One region of the Streptococcus sp. FSL R7-0248 genome, then DNA from elsewhere that is predicted to be linked to it. Evidence: predicted binding sites of a transcription regulator. Region 1 holds the regulator's gene; the other holds the start of a gene.
The links. The regulator HrcA, encoded in region 1, represses chaperone genes, less so after heat shock. The targets are predictions, from matches to a motif close to TTAGCACTCNNNNNNNNNGAGTGCTAA.

Region 1 (14,901 bases):
ATTTGGATGAAAAACGTATGAAAGCTGAGATTCAGCGTGCGGAAAAAGAAGCAGATATCACGGTTATTATGCCTCAGATGGGTGTTGAGTATCGTTTGGAACCGACAGATGAACAGGTTAAACTCTATCATAAGATGATTGATTGGGGTGCCGATATTATCTTTGGAGGTCATCCTCATGTGGTTGAGCCTTCAGAGGTGGTTAAAAAGGATGGGCAGCAAAAACTTATTATTTACTCAATGGGGAATTTTATCTCTAACCAGCGCATAGAGACTATGGATGGTGTGGATAGTGCAGAGTGGACAGAGAGAGGTGTCTTAATGGATGTGACCCTTGAGAAAAAGAATGGTCAAACCACGATTAAGACGGCTCAAGCACATCCGACTTGGGTTAACCGTACGCCTAAAGGAACAACTTCGCCAGAGGGGTATCCTTTGTATACTTACCAAACTTATATTTTAGAGGATTTCATTAAAGGTGGTAAATATAGAAATAAACTAGATGAAGAGACCAAAGAACGTATCGATACTGCCTATAAAGAAATGAATGCCCATGTTAATTTAAAATGGAAATAAAGCTAAGATATCGCCTAAATTTGGCGGTATTTTTTGTTTATCGACAAGTTACCCACAGACTTATCCACAGGTGTGGATAAGTCTGTTAACTGTGTTGAATATTGATTTTTCAAGGTTTTAAAAGAAGGAAATTATTTAGGTTGTGAACAAGTTTATCCACAAGTAGTTAGGTCAAAGAGAGGATGTTTTCATAAACGATAATGATTAAATGTTGCTGAAATATTCGTCTTTTTCAAGAAAAAAGAGGCAATTTTCATAAAAAATAGCATTTTTAATCAAAATATGCTAAAATTATACAAAATAAAATGATGGAGGCTTCTCATGAAAGCAATTATTACAGTTGTAGGTAAGGACAAAGCAGGTATTGTTGCGGGTGTTGCGACTAAGGTGGCAGAACTTGGTTTGAATATTGATGATATTTCTCAAACAGTCCTTGATGAATTCTTTACCATGATGGCGGTTGTATCATCGGAAGGCAAACAAGATTTTACACACCTACGTGCTGAATTGGAAGCCTTTGGTGAGTCATTGAACGTTAAAATCAACATCCAAAGTTCAGCGATTTTTGATGCGATGCACAACTTGTAAGATAGGAGTAGCTTAAAATGGATATTAAACAGGTCACAGAAACCATTGCCATGATTGAGGAACAGAATTTTGATGTTCGTACCATTACCATGGGAATCTCACTCCTAGACTGTATCGATTCAGATATCGATAAGGCAGCGGAAAAAGTATATAACAAGATTGTATCTAAGGCTAAGGATTTGGTAACTGTTGGCGACGAGATTGCGGCTGAACTTGGTATTCCGATTGTTAATAAACGTGTATCTGTTACTCCGATTTCAATCATCGGTGCGGCAACAGATGCTACAGACTATGTACCTTTTGCGAAGGCGCTTGACCGAGCAGCTAAGAAAATCGGCGTTAACTTTATTGGTGGTTTCTCTGCGCTCGTTCAAAAGGGTTACCAAAAAGGTGATGAGATTCTTATCAATTCTATTCCACGTGCGCTTGCTGAGACTGATTTTGTCTGTTCGTCTGTCAACATTGGTTCAACAAAGACCGGTATTAACATGACAGCAGTACGTGACATGGGACATATCATCAAAGAGGCTTCTCAGGCAGATCCAATGGGTCCAGGTAAATTGGTTGTCTTTGCCAATGCGGTTGAAGATAATCCCTTTATGGCAGGTGCTTTCCACGGTGTTGGTGAGGCTGATGTTGTAATCAATGTTGGGGTTTCAGGTCCTGGTGTTGTGCAACGTGCAGTTGAGAAAGTTCCAGGCGAAAGTTTCGATGTTCTAGCTGAAACAGTTAAGAAGACCGCCTTCAAAATCACACGTGTTGGTCAGTTGGTTGGTCAAATGGCCAGCGAACGCCTTGGTGTCGAGTTCGGTATTGTAGATTTGTCTCTTGCGCCAACACCAGCAGTTGGTGATTCAGTAGCCCGTGTCCTTGAAGCTATGGGTCTTGAAGTTGTTGGTACACATGGTACTACTGCAGCTCTAGCCCTTCTTAATGACCAAGTTAAAAAAGGTGGTATCATGGCATGTAATCAAGTTGGTGGTTTGTCAGGTGCCTTTATTCCAGTTTCTGAAGATGAGGGGATGATTGCGGCTGTTAAATCTGGTCATATCAACCTTGAAAAATTGGAAGCTATGACAGCCATCTGTTCTGTTGGTCTAGACATGATTGCTATTCCTGCTGATACGCCAGATACCACAATCGCGGCCATGATTGCTGATGAAGCGGCTATCGGTGTTATTAACCAGAAAACAACAGCTGTTCGTATTATTCCTTATGGTAAGGAAGGTGACATGCTGGAACTTGGAGGTCTTCTTGGGTATGCACCGGTAATGAAGGTAAACAAAGCTTCATCGGCTGACTTTATTGCGCGTGGTGGTCAAATCCCAGCTCCTGTTCACAGCTTTAAAAACTAAACGGATGATAAATGCTTTGCCAATTGGTAAGGCATTTTCTGATGGTCTCGCTGGCTAGATAGTCGAGGGGATTTGTGCTATAATGAATTCAAAAATGACGGAAAGAAGGGGCACTATGAGTAAGGTTAAGTTGTATATTGCAAGACACGGCAAAACCATGTTTAACACCATTGGTCGTGCACAAGGTTGGTCTGATAGCCCATTGACCCCATTCGGTGAAGAAGGTATTCGTGAATTAGGGGTAGGTCTGAAAGCAGCAGGTATTCCTTTTAAAGCTGCATATTCTAGTGATTCAGGTCGAACGATTCAAACTATGGATATCATTTTGCGTGAGACGGGTTTAGAAACTATTCCCTATAAACGTGACAAACGTATTCGTGAGTGGTGTTTTGGTAGTTTAGATGGTGGCTATGATGGTGAACTTTTCTACGGTGTGCTACCGAGAACAGATGCTTTTCAAGGTAAGGAGTTACATGAGGTAACTTATCCTGAACTTGCACAAGGTATCCTTGATGTGGATACGGCTGGTTGGGCAGAGTCTTGGGAAGTGCTCAGAAAACGTATTTTAGAAGGGTTTACAGCTATTGCTGAGGATCTTGAGAGGTCTGGTGGTGGTAATGCTATCGTTGTTAGTCACGGTATGACCATTGCAACCTTTGCTTGGTTAATTGATCCTTCTGTCGAGCATCCTTCATTGGACAACGGTTCGGTTACTGTTGTTGCTTATGAAAATGGTAAATTTACATTAGAAGCACTTGGCGATATGACTTATCGTCAGGTTGGGCGAGAGATAATAGAAAAAGAAAATGGTAAAAAATAACTATCCAAGTCGCCGTCAGGCGAAAAAGCAAACCAACTGGTTTTTGATTATCAGTAGTGTCTTGATTGCAGTCCTTTTAGTTGCAGCAGGACTTTATTCTGTATTTGGTGTCAGTCGTACGGTTCAACAAACCAATGGATCGTCGGTAATAAAAAGTAGTAAGCAAGCTACCGATGCGACTCGAAGCAAGGATACAAAGGGACTACCTGATGTATCGCCTAAAGACTGGGAATTGCTTTTGGTAAATCGAGATAATAAGTCTAAAGAACTTAATCCTGAGATTGCTGATGTCGATGGTGTTTCTGTAGATGCAAGAATTGCTAAGAATGTTAAGGAGTTTTTAGCGGCTGCTCAAGAAATTGATCCAAGTTACCACTTGATATCAGGTTATCGTAGTGTTGCTTATCAGACAGAACTTTATAACAGTTATGTTCAGCAGGAAATGGCTGCTGACCCAAGTTTGACGGAGTCTCAGGCGGAGAAAAAGGTTCAAACCTATTCACAACCACCAGGAGCGAGTGAACACCAGACGGGTCTTGCGATTGATATGAGTACTGTAGATAGCTTAAATGAAGCAGATCCAGATACAGTAGCTAAAGTTAAAGAGTTAGCGCCGAAATATGGCTTTGTTCTTCGTTTTCCAGATGGTAAAACATCGTCAACAGGTGTAGGCTACGAGGATTGGCATTTCCGCTATGTTGGTAAAGAGTCAGCAGAGTATATGACTGAACATAATCTTACTTTGGAGGAATATTTGGCATTATTAAAGGAGAAAACTAAGTGAGACGACGTTTTAAACTAAAAGCCTTCATAACCTTAGTTGCTGTTTTCGCTTTAGGTATTGTCTTACCTTTGATTCTTCATGCCTCTACAGATGATAATGCTCGTTCGGTAAAGGTTGCTTACACGCAGCAAGAGTTTATTGAGACCTTAGCTCCAACAGCTCAAAAGATGTCTAAAAACTATGGTGTACCTGCGTCTATTCTCCTTAGTCAAGCTGCATATGAGTCGAATTATGGTAGCAGTCTTTTATCTGTTAAATATCATAACATTTACAGTCTCCCTGCTCAGCCAGGTCAAGAACGTATTCGTTTAAAGGATAGTATCTACAGTAAAGGTAAATGGCAATACCAAAAGGTGGATTTTGCAGTTTTTAAGGATTGGTCAAGTTCTATGATGACTTATTTAGAAGAACTTCGCCAAGGAACGTGGGGCGAGTCGACCTATAAAGAGGTGGCGGGAACGACTAGTTATAAAGTTGCGGCAGAAAAACTACAAGCTGCGGGTTTTAGCAGTGATCCAGGTTACGCCAAACACCTCATATCTATTATTGAGACCGATCATTTGTCAAAATATGATCGATAAGATTAGAGTACCTCGGAGGTGCTCTTTTTTTGCTTCTCTAGTTCTTGAGATGTATTTTTAGCACTCTCTCAAAAAGAGTGCTAATTTTTTTGGTTTTTTGGGTTGACATGTTCAAGTTTAGGTGTATAATAGAATCATAAGTTAGCAGTCGATGTATTAGAGTGCTAACAAATAGAAATGAGGTGACATCGTGATTACGCAAAGGCAAAACACTATTTTGAATTTGATAGTTGAGATGTTCACTCGTACACATGAACCGGTTGGTTCTAAAGCATTACAAGAATCAATTGATTCGAGTTCAGCGACCATTCGTAATGACATGGCCAAGCTAGAAAAGATGGGCTATCTTGAAAAAGCTCATACTTCTAGTGGGCGTATGCCAAGCCGAGCAGGTTTCCAGTATTTCGTCGCTAATTCTTTAAATCTTGATGCGATTGATGAACAAGATGTTTATCAAGTGGTTAAAGCTTTCGACTTTGAAGCTTTCAAACTTGAAGATATCTTGGATGCAGCGGCAAAGCTGCTGGCAGAAATGACAGGATGCACAGCAGTGATTCAAGATGTGGAACCGACACGACAACGTCTGACTGGATTTGATATTGTTCATCTATCCAATCACGACGCTTTAGCGGTTCTTACTCTAGATGAATCTAAGCCTGTGACAGTTCAGTTTGCTATTCCAAAAAATTTCTTGTCTAGTGATTTGGAAATTCTTCATAAGCTTGTTCAAGAACGTTTTTTGGGAAACACTGTCTTAGATATCCATTACCGATTGAGAACTGAGATTCCTCAGATTGTGCAAAAGTATTTCAAGATAACAGATAATGTTCTAGATTTGTTTGATTATATCTTTTCACAACTTTTTAAGGAATTGATTTTCATCGAAGGTAAGGTTGCATCACTGACTTATGCCGACTTAAAAACCTATCAATTTTTGGACAATCCACAACATGTGGCACTTGAGCTTCGATCAGCTATCTCCGATGATGAAGTGACCAAGATTTCGGTTGCAGAATCAACTGAAGAAGCGCTTGAAAATGTCACAGTTATGAGTCATAAATTCCTGATTCCTTATCGTGGGATGGCGCTCATGCATGTGATTGGCCCAGTTGAAATGGATTATCGTCGCATGGTTAGTTTGGTCAATGTTATTAGTAGAGTTTTGGTTATGAAGTTGACGGATTATTACCGTTACCTCAATAGTAACCATTATGAAGTTAGCTAAGATATAACATTTAAAAAGTATAGAAAGAGGTGTATGCCTTGACTGAAGATATTAAAAAAGAAGAAGTGAAAGAAGAGGAAGCTACTGAGACAACTGAAGAAGTTGTAGAGGAAGTAAGCGAACCTTCTGAACTTGAAGAAGCCCAAGCGCGTGCCGAAGAATTTGAAAACAAATACCTTCGTGCTCATGCAGAAATGCAAAACATTCAGCGCCGTTCTAATGAAGAACGTCAACAATTACAAAAGTATCGTAGCCAAGATTTGGCAAAAGCAATTTTGCCATCACTTGATAACCTTGAACGTGCTCTTGCCGTTGAGGGCTTGACTGATGATGTCAAAAAAGGTTTGGAAATGGTGCAAGAAAGTTTAGTGCATGCTCTTAAAGAGGAAGGGATTGAAGAAATTCCAGCAGATGGTGATTTCGATCATAACTTCCACATGGCTATTCAAACAATGCCTGCAGATGATGAACATCCAGCAGATACGATTGCACAAGTTTTCCAAAAAGGGTATAAACTCCACGAACGCGTCTTACGCCCAGCTATGGTAGTTGTATATAATTAATTGAAAACTTGTCCGAAATGACAGAAAACTATGAATGAAAGATAAAAAAGCAAAATAGAAATTAAGTAAAAAGGGGAAAAACATATGTCTAAAATCATTGGTATTGACTTAGGTACAACAAACTCAGCAGTAGCAGTTCTTGAAGGAACTGAATCAAAAATTATCGCAAACCCAGAAGGTAACCGCACAACTCCATCTGTTGTGTCATTCAAAAATGGTGAAATCATCGTTGGTGACGCTGCAAAACGTCAAGCAGTAACAAACCCAGATACAATCATCTCTATCAAATCTAAGATGGGTACTTCTGAAAAAGTTTCTGCAAACGGTAAAGAATACACACCACAAGAAATTTCAGCAATGATTCTTCAATACTTGAAAGGTTATGCTGAAGATTACCTTGGTGAAAAAGTAACCAAAGCTGTTATTACAGTTCCTGCTTACTTCAACGATGCTCAACGTCAAGCAACTAAAGACGCTGGTAAAATTGCTGGTCTTGAAGTAGAACGTATCGTCAACGAACCAACAGCAGCAGCCCTTGCTTATGGTTTGGATAAGACTGATAAAGAAGAAAAAATCTTGGTATTCGACCTTGGTGGTGGTACATTCGACGTATCTATCCTTGAACTTGGTGATGGTGTCTTTGATGTATTGGCAACTGCAGGGGATAACAAACTCGGTGGTGATGACTTTGACCAAAAAATCATCGACCACATGGTTGAAGAATTCAAGAAAGAAAATGGTATCGACTTGTCAACAGACAAGATGGCTCTTCAACGTTTGAAAGACGCAGCTGAAAAAGCTAAGAAAGACCTTTCTGGTGTCACATCAACACAAATCAGCTTGCCATTCATCACTGCTGGTGAGGCTGGACCTCTTCACTTGGAAATGACATTGACTCGTGCGAAATTCGATGATTTGACTCGTGATCTTGTAGAACGTACGAAAACTCCAGTTCGTCAAGCCCTTTCAGATGCAGGTTTGAGCTTGTCAGATATTGACGAAGTCATCCTTGTCGGTGGTTCAACTCGTATTCCTGCCGTTGTAGAAGCTGTTAAAGCTGAAACTGGTAAAGAACCAAATAAATCAGTTAACCCTGATGAAGTAGTTGCTATGGGTGCTGCTATCCAAGGTGGTGTTATTACTGGTGATGTCAAAGACGTTGTCCTTCTTGATGTAACTCCATTGTCACTTGGTATCGAAACAATGGGTGGAGTGTTCACAAAACTCATCGACCGCAACACTACAATTCCAACATCTAAGTCACAAGTCTTCTCAACTGCAGCAGACAACCAACCAGCCGTTGATATCCACGTTCTTCAAGGGGAACGCCCAATGGCAGCAGATAACAAGACTCTTGGACGTTTCCAATTGACTGATATCCCAGCTGCACCTCGTGGTATCCCACAAATCGAAGTTACTTTCGATATTGATAAGAACGGTATCGTATCTGTTAAAGCTAAAGATCTTGGAACTCAAAAAGAACAAACAATTGTCATCCAATCTAACTCTGGTTTGACAGACGAAGAAATTGAAAAGATGATGAAAGATGCTGAAGCAAATGCTGAAGCAGATGCAAAACGTAAAGAAGAAGTAGATCTTCGTAACGAAGTTGACCAAGCTATCTTTGCAACTGAAAAGACAATCAAAGAAACAGAAGGTAAAGGCTTCGACACAGAACGTGATGCTGCTCAATCAGCCCTTGATGACCTTAAGAAAGCTCAAGAATCAGGCAATCTTGATGACATGAAGGCTAAATTGGAAGCTCTTAACGAAAAAGCTCAAGCTCTTGCAGTTAAACTTTACGAACAAGCTGCAGCAGCACAACAAGCTCAAGCAGGAGCAGAAGGTGCACAAACAGCAGATAACTCAGGCGACGATGTCGTAGACGGAGAGTTTACTGAAAAATAAGAGAATGTGATAGGCCACGATATTAATATATTTAATGCTATCGATTCATTAGATAAGTTCAAGATTCCTATAGATGTTACCAACACCTGTAGAGAAGAGACTTATTAGAAATAAATAATTGAGATGTTTTGAGGATTGATTTTATGACTACGATTTATACAACTAATGAGTGGAAAGGCCACGGTAAGAGCTACTACTGGAATGAATATCGCTTAGAGAATGAAACGGTAGTTAAATACAAATGTTCTCGCCATAAATTTTTTGATGGACATGAAAACACATGGGAAGAAGACGAACATGTGGTTGATTCTTGGGATATTGATGATGAGGCGATGCCTGAATGGTTGAGAAACTACCTATAAGTAATAGCAGAGGTTGCAAACCAGCCTCTGTTTTTCGCTAAAATAAGTGAAGTGAATATAAGATATAGTTTTACTTCGTATCGTAACAAATATAAAATAGAAAGGAACAAAGAGTGTTCGAGAAATTGAACACGAGTGGAAAGCTAGGAAATTAGACAAACCTCCTAAGAAATCATGATTTCTTGTCGGTTTCCTAAATTTCAGTCGCTTTCTGTTCGCTCTTAGTATCTTGTATGAACAATACCGAATATTACGATCGTCTTGGGGTATCTAAGGATGCCTCTCAAGATGAAATTAAACGTGCCTATCGTAAGATGTCTAAAAAATACCACCCAGACATTAATAAAGAACCAGGTGCGGAAGAAAAATATAAAGAGGTCCAAGAGGCCTACGAAACTTTAAGTGACGACCAAAAACGTGCAGCCTATGACCAATACGGACCAGATGGTGCGAATGGTTTTGGTGGTCAAGGAGGCTTTGGAGGCTTCGATGGTGGTGCAGGCTTTGGAGGTTTTGAGGATATCTTCTCTAGCTTCTTTGGTGGTAGTGCTACTCGTAACCCTAATGCTCCACGTCAAGGTGATGATCTTCAGTACCGTGTCAACCTAAGCTTCGAAGAGGCGATTTTTGGTGCCGAAAAAGAAGTGCACTATAATCGTGAAGCGACATGTAAGACATGTTCAGGATCTGGTGCAAAACCTGGAACAAGCCCTGTAACTTGTGGTCGCTGTCATGGTCAAGGGGTTATCAATGTTGATACGCAAACACCACTTGGTATGATGCGTCGTCAAGTAACCTGTGATATTTGTCATGGAACAGGTCAAGAAATTAAAGAGCCATGTCAAACTTGTCATGGAACAGGACATGAAAAACAAAGCCACAAAGTATCTGTCAAGATTCCAGCAGGTGTTGAAACAGGTCAACAAATCCGTCTTGCTGGTCAAGGTGAAGCTGGTTTCAATGGTGGTCCTTATGGAGACCTCTTTGTAATCATCAATGTTAATCCAAGCGATAAATTTACGCGTGATGGATCAACAATTTACTATACACTTAATATTTCCTTTGTCCAAGCAGCCCTTGGTGACACTGTCGAAGTACCAACGGTTCACGGAAATGTTGAGATGACCATCCCAGCAGGAACTCAAACAGGCAAAACTTTCCGTCTAAAAGGAAAGGGTGCTCCACGTCTTCGTGGAGGTTCACAAGGAGATCAACACGTTACAGTTAAGATTGTAACTCCTACGAAGCTAAATGATGCTCAAAAAGAAGCTCTCCTTGCATTTGCCAAAGCAAGTGGTGATGAAAAAATCGCACCACAGAAAAAAGGTTTCTTCAATAAGGTAAAGGATGCTTTAGAAGATTTATAAAGGAAGGACGCTTAATGCGTCTTTTTCTTTATGACAAAAACCTGTATGGGGTCAGTTGGTGATCGACCTACTTTTTATCCTTGAAAAAATCTGATATGATAATTCTATGGTTAGATACAAAGCGACAATTTCCTATGATGGTACACTTTTCTCAGGTTTTCAAAGACAACCAAATGCACGTTCTATTCAAGAAGAGCTTGAAAAGACTCTCTTACGGTTAAATAGCGGTACACCTGTCACCGTTCATGGGGCGGGTCGGACAGATGCAGGTGTTCATGCCTATGGACAAGTTATTCACTTTGATTTGCCCCAAGAGCGAAATCTAGAGAAGTTGCGTTTCGGTTTAGATACGCAATGTCCAGATGATATTGATGTTGTTAGTATCGAACTTGTATCGGAGGAATTCCATGCGCGATACAACAAACACAGTAAAACTTATGAGTTCCTAGTAGATGCAGGGCGACCTAAGAACCCCATGATGCGTAATTATGCGACCCACTATCCCTACCCTCTAAGTTTAGCACATATGCAGGAGGCTGCTAAGGATTTGGTCGGTACACATGATTTTACAGGCTTCACAGCTTCAGGAACTTCTGTAGAAAATAAAGAACGTACAATTACACAGGCTAGTGTATCTATCGATGAGAAAACTGGATTTTATATCTTTACTTTTTCTGGTAATGGTTTTCTCTATAAGCAAGTTAGAAATATGGTTGGCACCTTGTTGAAGATTGGCAATGGTCGCATGCCTGTTTCGCAAGTTAAGACAGTGTTAGAAAGTCGTGACCGTAATCTTGCAGGACCAACGGCAGCTGGTAATGGTTTGTATTTAAAGGAGATACGATATGAGTAATGAATTGATTTTAGCGATTTCAGGGAATGATATTTTTAGTGGTGGCGGACTTCATGCAGATTTAGCGACATTTACCACAAATAAACAGCATGGATTTGTGGCTCTTACCTGTCTAACAGCTATGACTGAGAATGGTTTTGAGGTCATTCCGGTTGATACTAATGTTTTTAAACAACAACTTGATTCACTAAAAGATGTCCCCTTCTCAGCAATTAAAATTGGTTTGTTGCCTAACGTTGAAATCGCAGAATTAACGTTGGATTTTGTTAAAAATCATTCTGATATTCCAATTGTCTTGGATCCCGTTTTAGTATGTAAGGAGACTCATGACGTTGAAGTTTCTCAACTACGTGATGAATTGGTTAAATTTTTCCCTTATATCACGGTTATCACTCCGAACTTACCTGAAGTCGAACTGCTTATAGATAGAAAGGTCAAGACTCTTGATGACATGAAGTATGCGGCTAGCTATCTCAATGAATTAGGAGCTAAGACTGTCGTTGTTAAGGGTGGAAACCGCTTGGATAGTACTAAAGCGATAGATGTCTTTTATGATGGAACAGACTACAAATTGTTTGAAGAAGCTGTGCTAGACAAAAATAATACCGGTGCAGGATGTACATTTGCTTCAAGTATAGCTAGTGAATTAGTTAAAGGATGTTCAGAAACGGAAGCTGTAGCAAATGCTAAAGCCTTTGTTTATGAATCAATTAAACAATCAAATGAATTTGGAGTAGTTCAATATGCAAAATAAGAAAACAAAAGAGCTAACATTATTAGCTATCTTAACGGCTTTATCAGTGACCTTTGGATTCGTAGCTAAAATTCCGACTCCAACAGGACTTTTAACTTTGGTAGATGCAGGAATCTACTTCACAGCCTTTTATCTTGGGAAGAAAGAAGGGGCAGTTGTGGGCGGATTGTCTGCTTTTCTGATAGATTTGCTATCATCTGCTCCGCAATGGATGTTTATCAGTTTGTTAATACATGGTGCACAAGGTTATTTTGCTGGCTTTAAAGGGAACTATCGTATCCTAGGCCTTCTGATTGCAGCAGTTGTGATGGTGGGTGGCTATGCACTTGCTTCAGTATTTATGTATGGAACAGGAGCTTCAATCGCAGAAGTGATTCCTAATTTCTGCCAGAATGCTCTTGGCGTAGTTGTTGGATGGGTATTGTATCAAGGATTCAAAAAAGTTCAGTCCAAAAAAGGTTAATAACATTACTAAACCCTATTGACAATAACTAAATTGGGTGTTAAGATATAAAAGTTGTCTTAACAGACTTGCCACAAACTTGAAAAGGTTCCAAAACTTTTAAAAAAGTTGTTGACAAGACAAGTCAGAGATGATATTATAAATAAGCTGTTTCGGAAGAGGCGGCGAACACGAGAAGTAAAAAAACTTCAAAAAAGTGTTGACAAGTTATTCTAGATTTGCTAGAATATAGGAGTTGTCTTAAGAGAGACAAAGACCTTTGAGAACTGAATAAGAAACCAAGTGCAGGGTTATGATAGAAGAAATTATAACCTGTCAATTTACAAGAATAAATCGTCAGATGACGGTAATGAGTTAACGCTCGAACAATTATTAAATTTTTAATGAGAGTTTGATCCTGGCTCAGGACGAACGCTGGCGGCGTGCCTAATACATGCAAGTAGAACGCTGAAGAGAGGAGCTTGCTCTTCTTGGATGAGTTGCGAACGGGTGAGTAACGCGTAGGTAACCTGCCTTGTAGCGGGGGATAACTATTGGAAACGATAGCTAATACCGCATAACAATGGATGACACATGTCATTTATTTGAAAGGGGCAATTGCTCCACTACAAGATGGACCTGCGTTGTATTAGCTAGTAGGTGAGGTAACGGCTCACCTAGGCGACGATACATAGCCGACCTGAGAGGGTGATCGGCCACACTGGGACTGAGACACGGCCCAGACTCCTACGGGAGGCAGCAGTAGGGAATCTTCGGCAATGGGGGCAACCCTGACCGAGCAACGCCGCGTGAGTGAAGAAGGTTTTCGGATCGTAAAGCTCTGTTGTAAGTCAAGAACGAGTGTGAGAGTGGAAAGTTCACACTGTGACGGTAGCTTACCAGAAAGGGACGGCTAACTACGTGCCAGCAGCCGCGGTAATACGTAGGTCCCGAGCGTTGTCCGGATTTATTGGGCGTAAAGCGAGCGCAGGCGGTTTGATAAGTCTGAAGTTAAAGGCTGTGGCTCAACCATAGTTCGCTTTGGAAACTGTCAAACTTGAGTGCAGAAGGGGAGAGTGGAATTCCATGTGTAGCGGTGAAATGCGTAGATATATGGAGGAACACCGGTGGCGAAAGCGGCTCTCTGGTCTGTAACTGACGCTGAGGCTCGAAAGCGTGGGGAGCGAACAGGATTAGATACCCTGGTAGTCCACGCCGTAAACGATGAGTGCTAGGTGTTGGATCCTTTCCGGGATTCAGTGCCGCAGCTAACGCATTAAGCACTCCGCCTGGGGAGTACGACCGCAAGGTTGAAACTCAAAGGAATTGACGGGGGCCCGCACAAGCGGTGGAGCATGTGGTTTAATTCGAAGCAACGCGAAGAACCTTACCAGGTCTTGACATCCCGATGCTATTTCTAGAGATAGAAAGTTACTTCGGTACATCGGTGACAGGTGGTGCATGGTTGTCGTCAGCTCGTGTCGTGAGATGTTGGGTTAAGTCCCGCAACGAGCGCAACCCCTATTGTTAGTTGCCATCATTCAGTTGGGCACTCTAGCGAGACTGCCGGTAATAAACCGGAGGAAGGTGGGGATGACGTCAAATCATCATGCCCCTTATGACCTGGGCTACACACGTGCTACAATGGTTGGTACAACGAGTTGCGAGTCGGTGACGGCAAGCTAATCTCTTAAAGCCAATCTCAGTTCGGATTGTAGGCTGCAACTCGCCTACATGAAGTCGGAATCGCTAGTAATCGCGGATCAGCACGCCGCGGTGAATACGTTCCCGGGCCTTGTACACACCGCCCGTCACACCACGAGAGTTTGTAACACCCGAAGTCGGTGAGGTAACCTTTTGGAGCCAGCCGCCTAAGGTGGGATAGATGATTGGGGTGAAGTCGTAACAAGGTAGCCGTATCGGAAGGTGCGGCTGGATCACCTCCTTTCTAAGGAAAAACGGAATGTACTTGAGTTTCTTATTTAGTTTTGAGAGGTCTTGTGGGGCCTTAGCTCAGCTGGGAGAGCGCCTGCTTTGCACGCAGGAGGTCAGCGGTTCGATCCCGCTAGGCTCCATTGAATCGAAAGATTCAAGTATTGTCCATTGAAAATTGAATATCTATATCAAATTCCATATGTAATTAATTACATATAGATAGTAACAAGAAAATAAACCGAAACGCTGTGAATATTTAATGAGTTAGGTCGAAAGACCAAAATAAGGTTAAGTTAATAAGGGCGCACGGTGGATGCCTTGGCACTAGAAGCCGATGAAGGACGTGACTAACGACGAAATGCTTTGGGGAGCTGTAAGTGAGCAATGATCCAGAGATGTCCGAATGGGGGAACCCGGCAGGTAATGCCTGTCACTCATTACTGTTAAGGTAATGTAGAGGAAGACGCAGTGAACTGAAACATCTAAGTAGCTGCAGGAAGAGAAAGCAAAAGCGATTGCCTTAGTAGCGGCGAGCGAAACGGCAAGAGGGCAAACCGAAGAGTTTACTCTTCGGGGTTGTAGGACTGCAACGTGGACTTAAAGATTATAGAAGAACTACCTGGGAAGGTAGGCCAAAGAGAGTAATAGCCTCGTATTCGAAATAGTCTTTATACCTAGCAGTATCCTGAGTACGGCGAGACACGAGAAATCTCGTCGGAATCTGGGAGGACCATCTCCCAACCCTAAATACTCTCTAGTGACCGATAGTGAACCAGTACCGTGAGGGAA
Region 2 (14,901 bases), 470 kb from region 1:
GGCTAATTTTACAGCGATTAAGGAAGCCTTGTCTGATATTGGAGATATTAAGATTGTGAATATCAATTATTCTCAATATTCTTCACGTTACGATGCCTTTAAGCGAGGAGAGATTGCTCCTGCCTTCAACCCTGAAATGGGTGGGGGAGCACTTAGAGATCTTAATATCTATAATATCCATCTCCTGGTTGGTCTCTTTGGTAAGCCTAATCGTGTGGAATATCTACCTAATGTGGAGCGAGGAGTGGATACGTCAGGAATTCTAGTTTTGGACTATGGTCACTTTAAGGCTGTTGCCATTGGAGCTAAAGACTGTAGTGCCGAGATTCGTTCAACTATTCAAGGAGATAAGGGAGCTATTACCATTTTTGGTGCAACCAACACTCTCCCTGAGATTGGCGTCACCCTCAATGGTCAGAAAGAGAGAGTCGTCAATCTCAATAGTCTACAACATCGTATGCATGATGAATTTGTGGCTTTTGAAAAGATGGTGGCGACCAAGGATTTTGACAGTGTTGCCAAGCAGTTGGAACATAGTCGTCAGGTTATGGAAGTTCTGGATCAAGCTTCGAAAGCTTTGTAACATACAAAAAAACAAGCAGTGGTATTAGCCATTGCTTGTTTTGTCTTATACAGTTGTTGGGAATGAGATCTCAATCAATTTGTCAGTGTGTACTGTTCTGAGTTTGTCCATCAAAACGATATCCTTGTCGATTTTTCGTTTGAGGAAGAATTCACGGATAACTTCTAATTCATTGTCTTTAACAGCACGGTGTTTATTTGAAATCAAGAGTTCATAATGCTTAGGTGCTTGTGTAAAGACAACATCAGTATTCCCAGCAGAGTAGGTCTCTACGAGAAAGGCATCCGTGTTGTCAAGTTGGTTTTGAACAAGTTCTTGGTGTGTACGGGTCGTATTAATGAGTTTCATAGTTTCCTCCTAGGATTTGCCAGTTGTTGTGTTAGTTTCTTTCCATTGTTCGATTCCCCATTTATGACTGCCACGTTTAAGTTTAGCAATGGCTTCGTCAATTGGAAACCAGGCCAGGTTATTGAAATCTTCGAGAGGTTTGCCAATTTTTGAAAAATCTACAACTTCATAAATATAGGCTGGATTGTAATAGTAAGTGTCACGGTGGCTTGAATAGAAGTATTCATCAGCCTGGCCATAGTACTGGCCTAAAGTGGCTGTAAACCCAAGTTCTTCAATTAACTCGCGTTCTAATGCGCTATAGTGATCCTCGCCTGCTTCGATCTCTCCACCTGGGAGAAACCAAGCTCCGTTAGGAGCCTGGACTAAAATAATCTTTGTCTTTTCTTGGTTAGGAATCACAGCATAAACACCGTAACGTGTTTGATAATGAGCTCCCTCAACCTTGTCACCAAATGTTGGATTCATGAGTTGCTCCTTACGTTTATTTGCCTATATTATACTAAAATTTTGCTCATTTTCCTATTGATTTAGGCAGAATTAGGGATAAATTTGAAAATAGGAAATGAAAAGATAAAGAAACCAAGCCATTGCGACTTGGTTTCTTTATTTAATCAGTTTCTTTTGCTGTCTCAGCTTTCTGAGCAGTTTTTTCGGCTTTTTTAGCAGACTTAATGGTGATGTGGCCTTTTGAAGTCATGACTGCCTTGAGATCTTTTTCGTTTGGATTTTCAAGGTAGAAGTCAGTAATAGCGTCTTCAATATGATCTTGGATGGTACGACGTAGTGGTCGAGCACCCATCTTAGGATCGTAACCAAGGTCAACCAATTTTTCCTTAACTTTCTCAGTTACACTGAGGTGGATACCGTTATTAGCCAAGCGTTGGTTGACATTATCAAGCATGAGGTCCACGATAGTGAGGAGATTTTCCTTGCTAAGGGCAGAGAATTCGATAATACCGTCAAAACGGTTCATGAATTCAGGGCTGAAGAAATCTCCAAGCTGGTTAAGCACAGAATTGGTACGATTTTCACGGGCAGCTCCAAAGCCAACGCTAGCTTCTACTTTACCTGTACCAGCATTTGAAGTCATGATGATGATGGTATCCTTGAAACTTACAGTTCGCCCTTGACCATCAGTCAAGCGACCGTCGTCAAGAACTTGGAGGAACATGTGAAGAACGTCTGGGTGAGCTTTTTCAACCTCATCTAGAAGAATGAGTGAATAAGGATTACGGCGGACTTTTTCAGTTAACTGACCAGCTTCGTCGTAACCGACATATCCTGGAGGGGCACCGACTAATTTGGCAACGGCGTGTTTTTCCATGTATTCTGACATGTCGAAACGAATCATACTGTCAGCTGAACCAAAGAGTTCAATAGCTAATTGTTTAGAGAGTTCAGTTTTACCGACTCCTGTAGGACCTACGAAGAGGAAGCTACCAATTGGGCGATTTGGTGCACCCAATCCAACACGATTACGACGGATGGCTTTGGCAATCTTATCAACTGCGGCATCTTGTCCGATAACATGTGATTTAAGATCATCAGCAAGACTAAGAAGTTGTGATTGTTCTTTTTCTTTCAAATCACCGACAGGAATATTGGTTTTTTGTTCCACAATGGCTTCGATATGTTTTTCTGTGATGACAGGCATATCTTGGTCTTTGATGGTTTGTTTTTGCATTTCCTTGTATTTGGCAATTTGATCACGGAAATAGGCAGCTTTTTCAAAGTCTTCGTCACGAGTAGCTTGAGCCTTGAGGTTTTCAGCCTCAATCAAACGTTTGTCGATATCTTTAGGATCAACAAAGTTGAGGGTCAAGTTCATCTTAGAACCTGCTTCATCGAGAAGGTCGATGGCCTTGTCTGGCAAGAAACGGTCTTGAATGTAGCGGTTGGACAATTCTGCAGCTGCAGTAATAGCTTCGTCTGTATATTTGACGTGGTGGTAGTCCTGATATTTAGGTTGAATACCACGCAAAATAGTGATAGTTTCCTCAACCGTTGGTTCGTCAACCTTAACTGGTTGCATACGACGCTCTAGGGCGGCATCTTTTTCGATGATGCGGTATTCGTTGAGTGTTGTTGCTCCGACCAGTTGAAGTTCTCCACGAGCAAGAGCAGGTTTTAGGATGTTTCCAGCATCCATATTGCCATCACCAGCATTACCAGCTCCTACGATTTCATGGATTTCATCAATAAATAGGATAACATCCTGACGTTGACGAATTTCTTCCATGAGTTTTTGCATGCGTTCTTCAAATTGGCCACGAATACCAGTCCCTTGAACCAGGCTGACCACATCAAGACGGATGACTTGTTTGCCTTGGAGTTTTTGTGGCACGCTACCGTCAACGATTTTTTGAGCTAGGCCTTCAACAACAGCAGTCTTACCGACACCGGGTTCACCGATGAGGACGGGGTTGTTCTTGGTACGGCGGTTAAGAATTTCGATGACACGAATGATTTCCTCGTCACGACCAATAACAGGATCAATGTCTCCACGACGAGCGATGTCAGTGATGTTAATGCCGAACTCTTCAAGAAGACCTTGTGGCTGTTGAGGAGCTTGTTGGCGTGGTCCTCCTGGACGGCCTGGCCCTTGTGTATTGCCACCGTTTCCTCGGTTACCACCTTCTTGTGTTGGAGGTGTATTGGGAAGATCGCCGTTAGAAGAACGGAAGTTATTTAGGTCGCTGAAGAAATCATCGAAGAAGTTGGAACCTCCTGTTTGATTGAATTGATTGAGGGGGTTCTCTGGGTCAGATTTCATGATTTTATAACAATTTTGACAGAGGTCAACTTGTTGCTGATTACCGTTTACATTGGTATACAAATGAATACTAGCTTCATTAAGGTTACAGTTTTGACAGAGCATATCAGTACCTCTTTTCTATCTGAATTGGGAAAGACCTTTATTGAAAACAATCTTGGTCAAAAAAGGTCAAATCTATGACTCCATTATAGCATGCGGAAGGTAGATTGCAAGTAAAAAGCATCTAGGTTTGGCACTCTCTTAACAAGAGTGCTAACGTTGAATTTTAATTCAAAAACGCTTGTCTAAAATGTATAAATATTATATAATGTTTTTATATTATTCAGAACGAAAGAGAGATACCTATGACACAAGCTAAATCATTTTTGAAAGAAATCGACTTTACCAAGCAGGAACTTGAGGAGTTGATCGATTTATCTATAAAATTTAAACAGTTAAAGAAGGAGAGAATTCCGCATAAATATTTAGATGGCTTAAATATTGCCTTGATTTTTGAAAAAACATCCACAAGAACTCGCTCAGCTTTTACAGTGGCTGGTCAGGACCTAGGTATGAATGTGACCTACCTTGGTGCTGGAGACATTCAGTTAGGTAAAAAGGAATCTGTAGTTGATACAGCCAAGGTGCTTGGTTCTATGTTTGATGGAATCGAGTACCGTGGTTTTAAACAAGAAGATGTTGAAGATTTGGCCAAGTACTCAGGAGTTCCGGTCTGGAATGGTTTGACGGATACCTGGCATCCAACTCAAATGATTGCGGATTTCATGACTTTGAAGGAACACTTCGGTAGTTTGGAAGACTTGACCATCGCCTATATTGGAGATGGTAGAAATAATATGGCCAACTCACTTTTGGTCACTTCGGCTATTTTAGGCGTTAATGTCAAGATTATTGCCCCAGAGGTGCTGCAACCCGAAGATGAGATTGTAGCCTTAGCTCAGAAACATAATAATGGTGCCGACTTAACCATTACAGATGATATTTCAGAGGTCAAGGGAGTGGATATGCTTTATACGGATGTCTGGGTATCTATGGGTGAAGAGGTAGATTTTAAATCTCGTATTGATTTACTCTTGCCTTATCAAATTAATGCAGACCTACTAGCCAAGACAGAAAATCCAGATGTTATCGTTATGCATTGTCTCCCAGCCTTTCATGATCTCAATACCCAAATTGGGAAAGAAATCTATGATAAATATGGTTTGGCAGAGTTAGAAATTACAGATCAAGTCTTCCAAAAATACAGTGACATCATCTTCCAAGAAGCTGAGAATCGTATGCATTCTATTAAGGCCATTATGTACAATTCCTTGAAAAATATTTAAAATTCCCCCATTTTTCCCATAAGTGTGATAAAATAAGTAGGAAATACACAATTAATAGGAGAAATAACATGGAATCACATTTGGTGAGAATCATTAACCGTCTTGAAATGATGGCGGCTGATGGTGGTAATTTGAAACGTAATTTTGAACGTGAAGGAGTGGTTGTTGCCGAAGTATCATTTAGCAACGATCCTGAAAATGGTCCAGTTTTCACATTGCGTGACGTTGAAGCACGTGAATCTTATTCATTTGATAGCATCGACTTGATTGCAATGGAAATCTACGATTTGCTTTACTAATAAATCATTTGGGGACTTTACAAGGTTCCAAAAATTCAGAATGCCTGAAACTATCGAGTTTCAGGCATTTTTATCAGGATGAAAGCATAGGCTAATGCTTGTATGGGTTACCAAAATAGGCAGTATTTCAAATCATTGACAAACCTTTTGGGAAGATGTCATCTTAGGAGGACTTGAGGTGTCTTGCTTGAGAGATTTGATAGCGATGTCTATAACTTAGTTTTTATACTGAAATATCGCATTTATAAGAAAATACTTTATTTTTATACAGTCTTCTGATATAATATTGAAGAATATTAGTAAGGAGTATCTAGATGAATTTTTCATTTCTACCACAGTTTTGGTCTTACTTTAACTATGGTGTCTTAGTAACAATTATGATTTCGGTCTGCGTGGTCTTCTTCGGAACCATTCTTGGGGTTTTGGTATCCTTGGCCAAGCGTTCTGGAATCAAACCTTTGGAGTGGCTAGTAAGCCTTTATGTTTGGGTTTTCCGTGGGACTCCTATGGTTGTGCAGATTATGATTGCTTTTAACCTCATCCACATGAACCTTCCAACTGTGCAGTTTGGGATTTTAAACCTTGATTTGTCACGTATTGTTCCGGGTATTATCGTCCTTTCTTTGAACAGTGGTGCTTATATTTCTGAGAGCGTACGTGCAGGTATCGAGTCTATTCCTAAAGGCCAGATTGAAGCAGCCTACTCACTCGGTATCCGTCCATGGAATACCATGCGTTATGTGGTCTTGCCTCAAGCTATTAAAAATATCTTGCCTGCCTTAGGTAACGAGTTTGTCACTATTATCAAGGATAGTTCGCTCTTGCAAACCATCGGGGTTATGGAATTGTGGAATGGTGCACAAACTGTTGCAACAACGACCTACTTGACTTTGACGCCGCTCTTGTTCGCAGCCTTCTATTATTTGATTGTGACAACAGCTATGACGGCACTCTTGAAACAAATGGAACAACGACTTGGGGAGGGACGTAAATAATGGCAGAAACAATTATTGAGATTAAAAATCTTCACAAGTATTTTGGTAAGAATGAAGTTCTCAAAGGGATTGATCTAGATATTAAAAAGGGTGAAGTAGTGGTTATCATTGGTCCTTCAGGATCAGGAAAATCAACCTTCCTACGCTCAATGAACTTGCTTGAGAAACCTACAAAAGGCGTTATTTCTTTTGAAGGTGTGGATATTACAGATAAGAATAACGACATTTTCAAAATGCGTGAAAAAATGGGAATGGTTTTCCAACAATTTAACCTCTTCCCTAACATGACAGTTAAGGGAAATATCACCTTGTCACCGATTAAAACCAAGGGTGTTTCAAAAGCTGATGCAGACGCGAAAGCTATGGAACTTTTAGAAAAGGTTGGCTTGAAAGATAAGGCAGATGCCTACCCAACAAGTCTATCTGGTGGTCAGCAACAACGTATTGCAATCGCACGTGGTTTGGCTATGGATCCAGATGTTCTCTTGTTTGACGAACCAACATCAGCCCTTGACCCAGAAATGGTTGGTGAAGTTCTTGCCGTTATGCAGGACCTTGCTAAATCAGGGATGACAATGGCAATCGTTACCCACGAAATGGGCTTTGCGTATGAGGTGGCTGATCGTGTTATCTTTATGGATGGCGGTGTTATTGTCGAAGAAGGCACCCCACAAGAGATTTTCGACAATACTAAGGAAGAACGTACCAAGGATTTCTTGAGTAAGGTTTTGTAAGATATTCATTAAGTATGTATACATTGTTTGTGAAGGCTGGAACTTTTCCGGCCTTTTCTTTTTGTGTACTGCTTTTCTAGAATCATTCTTGTTTAGGATAATTTTGCGGAAAAGATGGATAAATATGCTATAATGATGCCGTATCAAAAATAATAAAGTAGGTCAAGAAAAATGCTCATATATGATGCGGCCTTAAAAACGCCTTACCGGATTCTTGGCATTAACCTCCCTAAGGATAGTCTTTTGCACTTATCTAACCTAGGGTTGGCTGCCGGTGAAATGATTGAGGTGGTAACTAAGACCAAGAACAGTGCTATTATTATTGTTAAAGGGAGTCGCTTAGCCTTTGATGCTTCGATTCTAGATAAGATTGATTTGGCACCTGCGGAGGAAAATCAGGAAAAGATACCTCTTTCTGAATTACCAGTTGGACGTTCGGCTATCGTTACTGATATTTTTTCAGCAAATGAGACCAAACGGCGTCTTATGGATATGGGAATTACAAAGCGTACTCGAGTGTTGTTGCGTAAGGTAGCCCCTTTGGGAGATCCTCTAGAAATTAGCTTGAGAGGGTATGAATTAACCTTACGCAAGTCGGAAGCGCAAATGATTAGTGTGGTCATGCTGGACGAGGGAGAGGAAAAGTGACAGAAATTGCATTAATAGGTAATCCTAATAGTGGTAAAACCAGTTTATTCAACCTGATAACAGGGACCAATCAGCGTGTTGGTAACTGGCCGGGTGTAACTGTAGAACGAAAAAGTGGTCTGGTAAAAAAAAATAAGGATTTAGAAATCCAGGATTTACCAGGGATTTACTCAATGTCGCCCTATAGCCCTGAAGAAAAGGTAGCGCGTGACTATTTGTTGAGCCAAAGAGCTGACAGCATTCTAAATGTGGTTGACGCGACTAATTTGGAGCGTAACCTTTATCTGACGACGCAGTTGATTGAGACAGGTATACCAGTCACTTTAGCACTTAACATGAGTGATGTTTTGGAGGCTCAGGGAAAACAGATTAATGTTGATAAATTATCTTATCATCTAGGCGTCCCAGTAGTAGCTACTAGTGCTCTCAAACAAACTGGTGTGGATCAGGTAGTGAGGAAGGCAGCTCATACAACGACTTCTACAGTCGGTGACATTGCCTTTCCAATTTATGACGATAAGTTAGAAGCTGCCATCTCACAAATTTTGGAAGTCTTGGGTAATTCGGTGCCACAAAGGTCTGCGCGTTTTTATGCCATTAAACTCTTTGAACACGATGCTTTAGTTGAGGCTGAGCTAGACTTGTCCCCATTCCAACGAAAAGAAATCAAAGATATCATTCGTATCACTGAGGAAATTTTCACAGAAGATGCGGAGTCAATTGTCATTAATGAGCGTTATGCCTTTATTGAACGTGTTTGTCAGATGGCTCAAAGTCATACGGAAGATTTTGCCCTGACCTTGTCAGATAAGATTGATAGGGTTGTTACCAACCGTATTTTGGCTTTACCAATTTTCGCAGCAGTTATGTATTTGGTTTATTTCTTATCTATCCAAACTGTTGGAACCATGTGGACAGATTGGGCTAACGATGTGCTTTTTGGTAAGTATGTTCCAGATTTGGTAACTTCTGGTCTTGACTTTCTTCAAGTTCAGGACTGGCTTAAGTCTTTGATTGTTGATGGTATCGTCGCTGGGATTGGGACAGTACTAGGATTCCTTCCTCAAATTTTTGTGCTCTTTATCTGTTTGGGTGTGCTTGAGGACATTGGATATATGAGTCGTATTGCCTTTGTTATGGACCGTATTTTCCGACGTTTTGGGCTTTCTGGAAAATCCTTTATTCCCATGTTGATTTCGACAGGTTGCGGGGTTCCAGCGGTTATGTCTAGTCGAACTATTGAAAATGAAAGGGACCGTCGCATTACCATTATGACGGCAACCTTCATGCCTTGTTCGGCCAAGTTGGAAGTAATTGCCTTGATTGCTGGAGCTTTCTTCCCTAGTAACTCATTAGTAGCACCAAGTACTTATTTTATTGGGATGGCTGCCATTATCTTATCAGGTATTGCCCTCAAAAAGACGAGTTTTTTGGGTGGCCTAACCAGTCCGTTTATAATGGAATTGCCTGCTTACCATTGGCCTAAAGCCATGTCAGTTTTGCGCTATGCCTTTGGTAAGGCTATGAGTTTTGTCAAACGTGCGGGAACCATCATTTTCAGTTTGACAGTTCTTATCTGGTTTATGTCTAACTACAACTTTACGCTACATACGGTAGATACGGAAGCCAGTATTTTGGCGACTCTCGGTAGGAGTTTGTCTTGGATTTTTGATCCACTTGGATTTGGAAATTGGAAGGCAACAGTTGCGGCTCTTACAGGCTTAGCTGCCAAGGAGACTGTTGTTGCCACCTTTGGTATTCTCTATCATAATAGCAGTGAAGCTGGTTTAGCTGCGGCTTTACGAGGAGATTATTCTTCCCTAGCAGCATATTCCTTCTTAGTCTTTAATTTACTTTGTGCTCCATGTTTTGCGGCTATTGGAGCTATTAAGCGTGAAATGGCCAATCTTAAATGGACAATTGGTGCTATCGGTTTTCAAACAGGCCTAGCTTATTGTGTGAGTTTAATTCTTTATCAGTTTGGCCAAGTTGTCGTATACGGCAAGTCAATGACAATTTGGACTTTTGTTGCTTTCTTGCTGTTAGTGACCATGATTTATTTTGTGGTTCGTAAACCACGTCAGATTAAGGATCAAATCATTAGCTTGGATAATCTTCAAGAAGCCCATATTTAGGTTTAGGAGGAATTGTTATGTCAACGTTTATCATTGCCTTCATTATTTTTGCTTTGGCAGGTCTTGGCATCCGTCACTATATCAAAGGAAAAGGTTCTTGTGGCGATTGTGAGTGTTCTTGTCCGGTTAAGGAAGAAATGCATAAGGCTAATCGCTAATAATATATAGAAAAATGGTCTCTTAAATGAATAAGAGACCATTTTCTTACGATTGTAAGAAATGTATAAAGGTATGTAGGTTGGAAGTATGATACTATAGGATAGATAAATAATCTAATTTTTTAACAAAAAAGGGAGATGTATAAGGAATGGTTTTGAACAGGGAGATTGTCCTAATTCATGGGACCTGGTGCGATGGCAATGTTTGGGGAGAATTTGCGACAGGTCTACGTCAAATGGGATACAAGGTGCATACACCTAGCTTTCGTTACCATGACCTACCTTATCAAGAGTGCCTAGCTAAAGTTGGGACTGTTACCTTGCAGGACTATCGAGATGATTTAGTGGCTTTGATTGAAAGTCTAGACCAACCACCACTCATTTTGGGGCACTCTTTAGGCTGTCTGGTGGCTCAAATGGTTGCTGAAAAGACAGAAGTTGCTGGTATGATTCTCATGGGACCTGCTCCGACAGCAGATATTCATGCCTTTTATCCAACCATGTTAGCTTGTTTTGGCAAACACTTTTTACGCTGGGGTTTTTGGAAAAAAGCCATGCCCCCTTATAAAAAGGAGTTTTTCAAGTATTGCATGAATGAACAAGAGGAAGCTTTGAAAGAGGAAGTTTTTGCTGGTCTGGTTCCTGAATCAGGAAAAGTTTATACTCAGATGGCTCTTCATTGGTTTGATAAGACAAAGGCAGCTTATGTGGACTTTAGTAACATTTTATGTCCTGTTCTCGTCATTTCAGGAACCAAGGATAAGATGACTCATCCTAATATTGCTAGAAGAACAGCTAAGAACTACCGTGATTCTGTTCTCGTTTCCTTAACAGGTGCAGATCACATGTATGAAAGTGGCAAATACCAGCAGAAGACCTTGAAGGTTATTAAGGGTTGGAGTCAGCAAAATGGTTTTGTGGATTAGTCACGAAACATAATCAAAAGAAGTTGGAAGGCAATTCCAGCTTTTTTAGCTTTCATTTGAGACGTCTTTTTGAAATTTTAGAAAATTTAGTCACAAAGAGTCCTCACTATGGTATAATTGAAAAAAAGTATGTATTGGAGAACACCCATGGCGATAATAATGGATGGTAAGGCCCTAGCTGCTAAAATGCAGGATCAATTGCATGATAAGGTAGCACGTCTAAAAGAAAAGGAATGGATTGTGCCAGGACTCGTGGTAATCATGGTCGGTGATAACCCTGCCAGTCAGGTTTATGTGCGTAATAAGGAACGTGCTGCTAAAAAGGCTGGCTTCCATAGTCAGACGGTCAATCTTTCTGAGAGTATTAGTGAGGAAGAGTTGATTGAAGTTATTGAGCGCTATAATCAGGATCCGCTTTTCCATGGTATCTTGGTTCAATTGCCACTGCCTAATCATATTAATGAAATGCGTATTCTTTTGGCTATTGATCCTAAAAAAGATGTTGATGGTTTTCATCCTATGAATACTGGTAATCTCTGGAATGGTCGCCGTCAAATGGTGCCTTGTACACCGGCTGGGATTATGGAAATCCTTCGTGAGTACAATGTTGAATTGGAAGGTAAGACAGCAGTTATTATCGGACGTAGTAATATTGTTGGTAAACCTATGGCTCAGCTTCTTCTAGAAAAGAATGCTACAGTTACCTTGACCCACTCACGAACACCGCATTTGGCTAAGGTTTGTAGCAAGGCAGATGTCTTGATTGTAGCTATTGGACGTGCAAAATTTGTAACGGAAGAATATGTCAAAGAGGGTGCTGTTGTCATTGATGTAGGAATCAACCGTGATGAAGAAGGCAAACTTTGTGGTGACGTTGATTTTGATCAAGTGAAAGATAAGGTTGGCATGATCACGCCTGTTCCAGGTGGTGTAGGCCCTATGACTATTACTATGTTGATGGAACAGACCTATCAAGCTGCTCTTCGTAGTGCGAAAGGATAGTTTATGAAAGTTGATGACGATTTAGCTAGGCAAGTGATAACACCTCGCTTGAGAGAGTCTCACAAGGGTTCTTACGGTCGAGTGCTTTTAGTTGGTGGGCTTTATCCTTATGGTGGTGCCATCATTATGGCTGCCATAGCTTGTGTCAATAGTGGGGCAGGCTTGGTCACAGTGGCTACGGATCGTGAAAATATCACAGCCCTTCATGCTCATCTCCCTGAAGCCATGGCTTTTGACCTTAGAGAGACTGAAAGATTTCTTGAGAATCTTAGGGCAGCTGATGTGGTATTAATCGGTTCTGGCCTAGGTGAAGATGGTGCAGCTAGTCAGGCTATGGGCTTGGTTCTGGCAAATATTAGGGCAGATCAAAATTTGGTTGTTGATGGTTCAGCTCTCAATCTTTTGGCTAAGAAAAATAAGAAGAACCTACCAGATTGTCATCTTACTCTCACCCCACATCAAAAAGAATGGGAACGCTTATCTGGTTTAAGGATTCCAGAGCAGACAGTTTCCAACACTCAAAAAGCCTTGGGAGAGTTCCGAGCTGGGACAATCCTGGTTGCCAAGAGTCATAAGACGGCTGTCTATCAGGGTGAAAAAGTAGCTCATTTAGAAGTTGGTGGGCCTTATCAAGCCACAGGAGGAATGGGAGATACCTTAGCTGGTATGATTACTGGTTTTCTGGCCCAGTTCGCTTCAATTGATCGCTATAAGGCTGTTACAGTAGCTACCTGGCTTCACTCAGCTATCGCTGATGATCTGGCTAAAAATGCCTATGTGGTTTTGCCGACTCTTATCAGTAAAGCCATTCCTAGCTGGATGAAAAAGTTGTCATTATAATCTAAAAAACGTGTCTTGTATTGAGGCAAGTTTTTTTAGATTTCGACATTTTTTTAAGTTTGCTAAAGCTTATTTGTGATAAAATAAAAGAGAATTTTTATGAGAACATAGAGGAAAAAAAGTGACATCATTTTCGAAAAAACTCAGTCAAAAATGGGAAAAACGGCGCCAAAAACAAAAAGAAAAACGAGCGAATAAACCTAGAAAGCCAGTAAACATTTCACGTCGTGTTTACTTGCTTTTTGGTGTAGTCTTTGTCCTTTTTTTGTTGCTTTTTGCACGTTTGACCTATATGCAGGTTTATAACAAATCGTTTTATACTAAGAAATTAGAGGATAACTCCAAGTATACGGTTAGAATTGCAAGCGAGCGTGGGCAAATTTTTGATGCTAAAGGGGTTGCTCTTACAACCAACCAGAGTAAGGACGTTATTACCTTTACACGTAGCAATTTGGTGTCATCAGATACTATGAAGAAGGTCGCTGAAAAGTTAGCGACCATGGTAACACTAACGGAGACGAAGGTAACAGCACGCCAGAAACGCGATTTCTATCTAGCGGATTCTGCCACCTACAAACGTGTGGTTAATGATCTTCCAAAGGACAAGAAAACAGATAAGTTTGGTAATAAATTAGCTGAAGCTACTATTTACAACAATGCTGTTGATGCCGTTCCTGATGAAGCAGTGGATTACACTGAGGATGAGCTTAAGATTGTCTACATTTACTCACAGATGAATGCTGTTTCTAATTTCTCAACAGTCACATTGAAAACAGGAGACTTGACGCCTGAACAAATTGCGATTGTAGCAGCTAAACAGAAGGAACTTAATGGTATTACGGTTGCTAAGGATTGGGAGCGTCATACGGTTGATTCAGCCTTGTCTCCTCTCATCGGGAAAGTCTCAAGTTCAGAAGCAGGTTTGCCACAAGAAGATGCCAAGGAATACCTCAAAAAAGGTTATGCCCTTAATGACCGTGTAGGAACTTCTTATCTAGAAAAAGAATACGAGGAGAAACTACAAGGGAAACATACTGTTCGTGAGATTACAGTAGACAAGGAAGGCGAAGTTGCTAGTGATAAAATCACTCAAAAGGGAAGTAAGGGTAACAATCTGCAGTTGACCATCGACCTTGATTTCCAAAAGGGAGTTGAAGATATCTTAGGTCAACAGCTTTCTTCAGAGATTTCAGAGAACAAAGCTACCTATTCTGAAGGAATGTATGCCGTTGTTATGAATGCTGACACTGGTGCTGTACTTGCCATGGCGGGGCAAAAACATGAACAAGGAGCACAAGATTTTAAAGCAAATGCCTTAGGAACAATCACTGATGTCTTTATTCCAGGATCTGTTGTTAAGGGAGCAACCCTAACTGCTGGTTGGCGTTCAGGTGCCATCTATGGAAATCAGGTCTTGACTGACCAACCAATCAACATTGCTGGTTCAGCCTCGATTACGTCTTGGTTTACAGATCAAGGTAGCCGTCCTATTACCGCGACACAGGCTCTAGAATATTCATCAAATACCTATATGGTGCAGATTGCAATCAAACTACTTGGCCAACAATATGTTCCAGGCATGGCCTTGTCGACTGACAATATGGATAAGGCCATGACGACACTTCGTGATACCTACGCTGATTTTGGTATGGGGGTATCTACAGGACTTGATTTGCCTGGAGAATCAGAAGGTTATATTTCTAAGAATTACAATGTAGCCAACGTCTTGACAGAAGCTTTTGGTCAGTACGACTCTTATACAACTATTCAATTGGCTCAGTATGTTGCTTCAATTGCAAATGGTGGTAAACGTGTAGCACCTCATATTGTGGGAGGTATCTATGATGCTGGTACTAATGGTAGCTTAGGAACTCTAGCTTCAACGGTAGATACACGTGTATTAAATACCTTACCTCTTGATTCTGAGCAGATGGGGATTATCCAACAAGGATTTAATGATGTCGTTAATTCCGGTTCTAGCCTTGCGACTGGTAAAGCTATGGCAAGTTCTATCATTCCAATTAGTGGTAAAACAGGGACAGCCGAAACTTATGCAACGGATGCTTCCGGTAACTCTGTAACAACGGTTAACCTTAATGCCGTGGCCTATGCGACTGCCAAAGATGGTA

Region 2: NYE32_RS02910 (ATP-dependent Clp protease ATP-binding subunit) is a predicted target of HrcA. The motif match lies at 3,940-3,966, and genes of this name have one in related genera.

The regions. Positions count from the first base shown of each region.
Region 1 covers NZ_CP150201.1:106,054-120,954, forward strand. Annotated here, with positions in the region: gene NYE32_RS00620 (CapA family protein) at 1-575, shown strand, start outside; gene NYE32_RS00625 (ACT domain-containing protein) at 897-1,163, shown strand; gene NYE32_RS00630 (PFL family protein) at 1,181-2,518, shown strand; gene NYE32_RS00635 (histidine phosphatase family protein) at 2,634-3,338, shown strand; gene NYE32_RS00640 (M15 family metallopeptidase) at 3,325-4,122, shown strand; gene NYE32_RS00645 (glucosaminidase domain-containing protein) at 4,119-4,703, shown strand; gene hrcA (heat-inducible transcriptional repressor HrcA) at 4,894-5,928, shown strand; gene grpE (nucleotide exchange factor GrpE) at 5,967-6,491, shown strand; gene dnaK (molecular chaperone DnaK) at 6,576-8,399, shown strand; gene NYE32_RS00665 (hypothetical protein) at 8,543-8,761, shown strand; gene dnaJ (molecular chaperone DnaJ) at 8,995-10,128, shown strand; gene truA (tRNA pseudouridine(38-40) synthase TruA) at 10,235-10,981, shown strand; gene NYE32_RS00680 (bifunctional hydroxymethylpyrimidine kinase/phosphomethylpyrimidine kinase) at 10,974-11,735, shown strand; gene NYE32_RS00685 (ECF transporter S component) at 11,725-12,198, shown strand; rRNA gene NYE32_RS00690 (16S ribosomal RNA) at 12,578-14,125, shown strand; tRNA gene NYE32_RS00695 (tRNA-Ala) at 14,180-14,252, shown strand; rRNA gene NYE32_RS00700 (23S ribosomal RNA) at 14,399-14,901, shown strand, end outside.
Region 2 covers NZ_CP150201.1:579,238-594,138, forward strand. Annotated here, with positions in the region: gene NYE32_RS02895 (Gfo/Idh/MocA family oxidoreductase) at 1-583, shown strand, start outside; gene NYE32_RS02900 (DUF1827 family protein) at 629-931, opposite strand; gene NYE32_RS02905 (NUDIX hydrolase) at 941-1,399, opposite strand; gene NYE32_RS02910 (ATP-dependent Clp protease ATP-binding subunit) at 1,542-3,812, opposite strand; gene argF (ornithine carbamoyltransferase) at 4,055-5,035, shown strand; gene NYE32_RS02920 (DUF1797 family protein) at 5,104-5,334, shown strand; gene NYE32_RS02925 (amino acid ABC transporter permease) at 5,649-6,329, shown strand; gene NYE32_RS02930 (amino acid ABC transporter ATP-binding protein) at 6,329-7,063, shown strand; gene NYE32_RS02935 (ferrous iron transport protein A) at 7,235-7,711, shown strand; gene feoB (ferrous iron transport protein B) at 7,708-9,846, shown strand; gene NYE32_RS02945 (FeoB-associated Cys-rich membrane protein) at 9,864-10,004, shown strand; gene NYE32_RS02950 (alpha/beta hydrolase) at 10,154-10,930, shown strand; gene NYE32_RS02955 (bifunctional methylenetetrahydrofolate dehydrogenase/methenyltetrahydrofolate cyclohydrolase) at 11,078-11,932, shown strand; gene NYE32_RS02960 (NAD(P)H-hydrate dehydratase) at 11,936-12,772, shown strand; gene pbp2b (penicillin-binding protein PBP2B) at 12,894-14,901, shown strand, end outside.